Regions from separate parts of the Amycolatopsis sp. NPDC101161 genome, predicted to be linked through region 2. Evidence: riboswitches for the same ligand, from Rfam matches in the RefSeq annotation. Region 2 holds a riboswitch; each other region holds the start of a gene.

What was found. A riboswitch is a leader RNA that binds a small molecule or an ion and turns the genes downstream of it on or off. The one in region 2 is predicted to bind S-adenosylmethionine.
Region 1: linked by a shared signal. The riboswitch ahead of ACIRSS_RS41730 (aminotransferase class V-fold PLP-dependent enzyme) and the one ahead of thrC (threonine synthase) in region 2 are both predicted to bind S-adenosylmethionine.
Region 3: linked by a shared signal. The riboswitch ahead of ACIRSS_RS15490 (methionine ABC transporter ATP-binding protein) and the one ahead of thrC (threonine synthase) in region 2 are both predicted to bind S-adenosylmethionine.

The regions. Positions count from the first base shown of each region.
Region 1 covers NZ_JBIWPI010000006.1:754,704-756,960, forward strand. The annotation lists gene ACIRSS_RS41725 (M23 family metallopeptidase) at 75-725, shown strand; SAM riboswitch class IV at 808-922, shown strand; gene ACIRSS_RS41730 (aminotransferase class V-fold PLP-dependent enzyme) at 960-2,257, shown strand, end outside.
Region 2 covers NZ_JBIWPI010000006.1:285,183-287,439, forward strand. The annotation lists gene thrC (threonine synthase) at 33-1,298, opposite strand; SAM riboswitch class I at 1,312-1,445, opposite strand; gene holA (DNA polymerase III subunit delta) at 1,582-2,257, shown strand, end outside.
Region 3 covers NZ_JBIWPI010000002.1:916,587-918,843, reverse strand. The annotation lists gene rsmA (16S rRNA (adenine(1518)-N(6)/adenine(1519)-N(6))-dimethyltransferase RsmA) at 1-595, shown strand, start outside; SAM riboswitch class I at 734-824, shown strand; gene ACIRSS_RS15490 (methionine ABC transporter ATP-binding protein) at 1,034-2,044, shown strand; gene ACIRSS_RS15485 (4-(cytidine 5'-diphospho)-2-C-methyl-D-erythritol kinase) at 2,115-2,257, shown strand, end outside.

The DNA.
Region 1 (2,257 bases), 470 kb from region 2:
CCAACCTTTGGCCTACTCTCCGCCCGATCCGGTTAGTTCGAATGGGTGAGCGTTAAGCCAAAGGAGTACGCACGGTGACAAAACTGCACACTCGCCGGACGGTCCTCGCCGTCGCGATGACCGCGGCCCTCGGCCTGCTCGGCGCGCCGGCCGCGATCGCCGAAGTGGCTCCCTTCCCGGCTCTCGCCCTGCCGTTCAAGGCCGGTCAGCAGGTCTACTCCGCGGGCATCCACTCCGACGACGGCAGCACCGGCGTCAAGAACGCGATCGACTTCAGTCCGGCCGACCGGACCGTGCGCGCCCCTCTGGCCGGGACCGTCCACCTGCAGCACTGCGCCGGCGGCGACTGGGTCACCATCGACCACGCCGGCGGCTGGCGGACCGGGTACTACCACATGGAAGGCATCAAGGTCACCGACGGTGAGCACGTCGAGGCCGGGGCCGTCCTCGGGTCGACCGGGAACGCGCTCCCGTGCGGTGGCAGCAGCACCGGCGCCCACGTGCACTTCACGCTCTGGACCGTGCCCGAGGCCGCGAACTGGGACGGCAAGTCCTTCGCGGAGGTCTCGACGGCCGTCGCCCAGGCCGATGGCGAACCCGTCGACGGCAAGACCATCGGCGGCTGGCGCTTCACCGCGGGAGCCGAGCAGTACACCGGCACCGCGACGCACCTCGCGGACAACGCCGTGACGCAGCTCCCCGGACGCTTCCGCGCCAAGCTCTGAGGCCTCACGGTGTGTGAGCGGCGTCTCAGAATGTGAGGCGGGGGTTGGCCGCCGGCCGCGTTCTCGGTTACCTTCGGGCTCAGGTCATGAGTGCCAGCGCGAAGCCCCGGCTTGCTGGCCGGCAACCCTCCTACCGCGGTGGGGTGCCCCGGGTGAAGACCGGGCCGGTCGCGCCGTGCGACGGGCAAGCGCGGGCCCCTCGCCGGGGTCCCCCGGACCGCCGAGGAGGCACCGATGACTCTCGCCATCGACCGCACCAGCACGACCACCCTGGCTGCCGTCACCGCGAAAACCGTTGTCACGCAAGACATCCCGACCGTCGCGGGGGCCGCCCTGCGCGTCCCGCTCGTCACCGGCGAGGCAATCGGCTACGCCAACCTCGACCACGCCGCGAGCGCCCCCTGTCTCGACGCCGTCCGCGCGAAGGTCGACGAATTCCTGCCCTGGTACGCCAGCGTCCACCGCGGTGCCGGCTTCGCCTCCCAGGTCTCCACCAAGCTCTACGAACGCACCCGCGACGTCCTGCGCCGCTTCGTCGACGCCCGCCGGACCGACACCGTCGTGTTCACCCGCAACACCACCGACTCCTTCAACCTGCTCGCCCGCAGCCTGCCGCGGCACACGACGGTGGTCGTCTTCGACACCGAGCACCACGCCGCGCTGCTGCCGTGGCAGGGCCCGAACGTCCGGCGGATCCCGACCCCGCGCACCCGCCTCGCGGCAGTGTCCGCTGTGGACGAAGCCCTCGCGGATGCACCGCAGGGACCGCGATTGGTCGTCGTCACCGGAGCGTCCAATGTGACCGGTGAGCTGCTCCCCGTCGCCGAAATCGCCGCCGTGGCGCGCAGGCACGGCGCGCGCATCGCGCTCGACGCCGCCCAGCTCGCCCCGCACCGCCGGATCTCGATCAAGGACCTGGACGTCGACTACGTCGCGCTGTCCGGCCACAAGCTCTACGCGCCATTCGGTGCGGGCGCCCTGATCGGGCGCGCCGACTGGCTGCGCGCCGCCCGGCCGTACCTCGCCGGCGGCGGCGCGACCAAGCTCGTCACCGAGGACGCCGTCGTCTGGAACACCGGGCCCGAGCGCCACGAAGCCGGCTCGCCCAACACCGTCGGCGTCTACGCGCTCGGCGTCGCGTGCGAAACCCTCGGCGAAAACTGGGCCGCGATCGAAAACCACGAGCAGACCCTGCTCGCCCGGCTGCGCAAGGGACTCGAAGGCATCCCGGGCTGCGCCGAGCTGCGGCTGTTCGCCGCGCCGGTCGACCGCGTCGGCACGGTCAGCTTCGTCGTCGACGGCTTCGACCCGGGCTGGGTCGCCGCGGTGCTGTCGGCGGAGTACGGCATCGGCGTCCGCGACGGCGCCTTCTGCGCCCACATCGCCGCCAAGCGCCTGATCGGCGTCACCGGCGGCACCGGGCAGCAGGCCATCCGCGTCAGCCTCGGCCTCGGCAGCACCGAGGAGCACGTCGACCGCGTGGTGCGGGCGCTGCGCCAGATCGTCGCGCGCGGGGCCCGCTGGGAGTACGC
Region 2 (2,257 bases):
GGGAAGCCGCTCGGCTGCCCCCGGCGTGGACGTCAGTAGCCGAGCGCCTCGTTCACGGCCTCGGCGGACGCCGGCACGGTCGCCTTCGGGCCGATGTGGTTCTCGACCGCGTCGAGGGTCTTGAGGCCGTCGCCGGTGATCAGGAGGACCGTCTCGGCGTCCGGGTCGAGCTTGCCCGTCTCGACCAGCTTCTTCGCCGTCGCCACGGTGACCCCGCCGGCGGTCTCGGTGAAGATGCCCTCGGTGCGGGCCAGCAGCCGGATGCCTTCGACGACCTCTTCGTCGGTGACGTCCTCGATCGCGCCGCCGGTGCGGTTGACGATGTCGAGGACGTACGGGCCGTCGGCCGGGTTGCCGATCGCCAGCGAGCGGGCGATCGTGTCCGGCTTCACCGGCTGGACCACGTCCTGGCCGGCGCGGAACGCGGCCGACACCGGCGAGCAGCCGGTCGCCTGCGCGCCGAACACCTTGTACGGGCTGGCGTCCACGAGACCGAGCTGGCCCAGCTCGCGGAAACCCTTGTCCACCTTCGTCAGCTGCGAACCGGAGGCGATCGGCACGACGATCTGCGGCGGGATGCGCCAGCCGAGCTGCTCGGCGACCTCGTAGGCGAGCGTCTTCGAGCCTTCGGAGTAGTACGGCCGGACGTTCACGTTCACGAACGCCCACTTCGGGTGCTCACCGGCCAGCTCGGTGGCGAGGCGGTTGACGTCGTCGTAGTTGCCGTCGACGGCGATCAGGTCGCCGTCGTACACCGCGGTGGTGAGGATCTTGGCGCGCTCGAGGGTCTTGGGGATCAGCACGACCGACCGCCAGCCGGCGCGGGCCGCGGCGGCGGCCGTCGCGTTGGCCAGGTTGCCGGTCGACGGACACGCGAGCACCTCGAACCCGAACTCGCGGGCCGCGGCCAGCGCGACGGCGACGACGCGGTCCTTGAACGAGTGCGTCGGGTTGCCGGTGTCGTCCTTGACCCACACGCGCTTGAGGCCGAGTTCCTTGGCGAGGCGGTCGGCGCGGATCAGCCGGGTCGCGCCGGGCTCGGTGTTGGGGATCTCTTCGACGTTGGACGGAACCGGGAGGAGCTTCTTGTAGCGCCAGATGTTCTTGGGGCCGGCCTCGATGTCTTCGCGGCGGACGCGGCCGAAGTCGTAGGCGACCTCGAGCGGCGAGAAGTCCTCGGCGGAGACGAACTCCGGGGCGAGCGGCTGCCGGTGACCCTCTTCCTTCGACACCAGTTCGACGGCGGGACCGAGATCCGGGGTCTTCGTGGTGGAGGTCGTGCCGAGGGTTGCGGTCATCGCGAGGTTCCTTTCCTCATCTGCCCCGCCGAAGCGGGCCGGAATTGGCACCGTGGTCGTCAGCTACCCCGCGATCGCGGGATGACAGGCTGTACGCCGGTTGCCGGGGCTTCGTCGGGCCGTTCCCTCTGCCCCTCTGGATGAGCGGTATTCGGTTGTCGGTGCGCGCGAACGAGCGCGCCGCCTCGAGGACACCGTACGACATGGCGCTCACGCTGTGCCATGCCGGCCGCCCGACATCACCGGAGAGGGCGCACGACACCGCAAGTGAGAGGATCCTCGGGTGACCGCGCAAGCCACCGCCCCCGCCCCGCTGCACCTGGTGCTGGGCGAGGAAGAACTGCTGATCGAGCGGGCCGTCCGCGAGACGCTCGCCGCCGCCCGCGCGATCGACGCGACGGCCGAGCTGACCCGCGTCCGGGTGTCCGAACTCACAGCCCCCGAGCTGGCCGAACTCGTCAGCCCGTCGCTGTTCAGCGAGGGCCGCGTGATCGTCCTGGAGTCGGCGCAGGACATCTCGCAGGAGCTGGCCGACGCCGTCGCGTCGTACCTGAAGGACCCCGCGGACGGCATCGTGCTGGTCGTCGTGCACACCGGCGGCGGCCGCAGCAAGGCGGGCAAGTCGCTCCCCGCGGCGCTGAAGAAGGCCGGCGCCGAGGTCACGGAGTGCCCGAAGCTGACCAAGCCGGCCGAGCGCGAGCAGTTCGTGCGGCACGAGATCCGCCGCGCGGGCGGCAAGATCGACCCGGCGGGGGTCGCCGCGTTGATCGACGCGGTGGGCTCCGACCTGCGAGAACTCTCGTCGGCGGCGAGCCAGCTGGTGGCGGACACGGGCGGCACGGTCGACGCCGACGCGGTCCGCCGCTACCACCGTGGCCGCGCCGACGTGACGGGCTTCGCGGTCGCGGAGAAGGCGGTGAGCGGCGACCGCTCGGCGGCGCTGGAGTCGCTGCGCTGGG
Region 3 (2,257 bases), on a different contig from region 2:
CGCCGAGCGGCTGCCCAAGACCGTCGCCGAACGCGGCCCCGAAGCCGCGGACCGGCTGACCGTCGTCGGCGCCGATGCGCTGCGCGTCACGCGCGAGCAGCTGGGCGAGCCGACCGCGCTCGTCGCCAACCTGCCCTACAACGTCGCCGTTCCGGTCGTGCTGCACCTGCTCGCCGAGGTGCCCTCGCTCACCAAGGGCCTGGTCATGGTGCAGACCGAGGTCGCCGACCGGATGGCCGCCGGCCCCGGCAGCCGGATCTACGGCGTCCCCAGCGTCAAGCTCGCCTGGTACGGCCCCGCGCGCAAGGTCGCCGCCGTGCCGCGCTCGGTGTTCTGGCCGGTGCCGAACGTCGACTCGGCGCTCGTCGCCTTCGAGCGCGGTGACGCTCCGGCGTCGGACGACCGCGATCGGCTCTTCGGCCTCGTCGACGCCGCCTTCTCACAACGCAGGAAGACCCTCCGCGCCGCGCTCGCCGGCTGGGCGGGCTCCGCCGAGCGGGCCGGCGAGCTGCTCGCGGCCGCCGGGATCGACCCGAAGACCCGCGGGGAGCAGCTGGACGTGCAGGACTTCGCCCGGCTCGCCGCCGCGCGTTAGCAGGTCCACAGTGGAAGTCAACGTGGCGCGGTGAAAATACGCCTCTTGCCGTGCCATCTCGCGATTCGGACACCTCCAGTCGTGTGATCTGGGCCAACAGGCTTGCTTTCGCTCCTCGGGATCGGCTTTACTCGGAAGCGTCCATCCCGAGCGACTGAGAGACCTGGCTCGCCGAAGTCGCAGCAACCACCCTCCACAGGGCAGGTGCTACCGCCAGGACCGATGGAGGCCGTTTCCGATGAAGAGGGTAGCTCGCCCCCTGCTCCTGACCAGGCGTCGCGTTGTCGACGAAGGCCGCCGCTCCGTGACCGCATGTCGACGCTCCCACTGAGCTTGTCGTAGCCGGTCCACCTCTTCTTCACGCACCGTCCACACAGGACGGACTTTGCTTGCGGCCGGGTGCCGCGCACTGCGCGCACCCCGTTTTCTGGAGCCTTCGTGATCACCGTCGAAAACCTGTCCAAAACCTTTGCCACCAACGGAAACTCGGTCGTCGCCCTGCGGGACGTGAGCGTCGACGTCCAGGCCGGCTCGCTGTTCGGCGTGGTCGGCCCGGCCGGGTCCGGCAAGTCCGTCCTGGCCCGTTGCATCGCGCTGCAGGAGCGCCCCGACCGCGGCGTCGTCCGGCTCGACGGCCTCAACACCGGCACCCTCGACGGCCGCCGCCTGCGCGAGATCCGCCGTCAGCTGGGTGTTGTCTCGACCAAGCCGGAGCTGATCGCCGAGCGCACCATCGCCGGCAACATCGCTTCCCCGCTCGAGCAGCTCGGCGTCGACGGCCCGCAGCGCCGCAGCCGGGTCGGCTCGCTGCTCGACCTGGTCGGCCTGACGCAGCGCGCGACGCAGCGTCCGGGCGAGCTGTCGGAGGGTCAGCTCCGCCGCGTCGCGGTCGCCAAGGCCCTCGCGGCCGCGCCGGCCGTGCTCCTGGCCGACGACCCGACCGCCGGCATCGACCCGGAGGAGGCCGGCTCGGTGCTCACCGTGCTCGACCGCGCCCGCTCCGAGCTGGGCACCACCGTCGTCATCACGACGCCGGACGCCGGCGTGGTCCGCCGGGTCTGCGACGACGTCGCGGTGCTCGAAGACGGCACGGTCATCGAGCGCGGCACGGTGCTCGACCTGATCTCGAACCCGGCCAGCCGCACCGCGCAGGCGCTGCTGCCCGCCATCGAGACCACCCGCGCGCAGTCGGCGCGCTACGACCGCTCGGTCGACGTCGTGCTGGTCGGCTTCGCGTCGGTCGGCGCGCTGCTGCCCGAGGCGGCGGGCCGCTTCGACGTCGAGTTCGCCACCATCGGCGGCGGCCTGACCCGGATCGGCGACACCCCAGTCGGCCGCTTCCGCCTGGGCGTCCGCGGCGAGCGCGCCGACGCGGCCCTCGCGTGGGTCGCCGAGCGCGGCGGCCACGTGACGCACACCGCTCGCGGCCCGCAGGGCGTGGCTGCCTGATCCAAACGTCGAAGACGCCCCGATGCGCACGTCGCATCGGGGCGTTTTCGCGGGCACGTAGGCTGGTCGGGTGCTCGCCGTAGTTCCGCCCCCAGTCACCGTCCGGGTCCCGGCCAAGGTCAACCTGCACCTGGCGGTCGACGACCTGCGCGAAGACGGTTACCACGAGCTGGTGACCGTGTTCCAGGCCCTGTCGCTGACCGACGAAGTGAC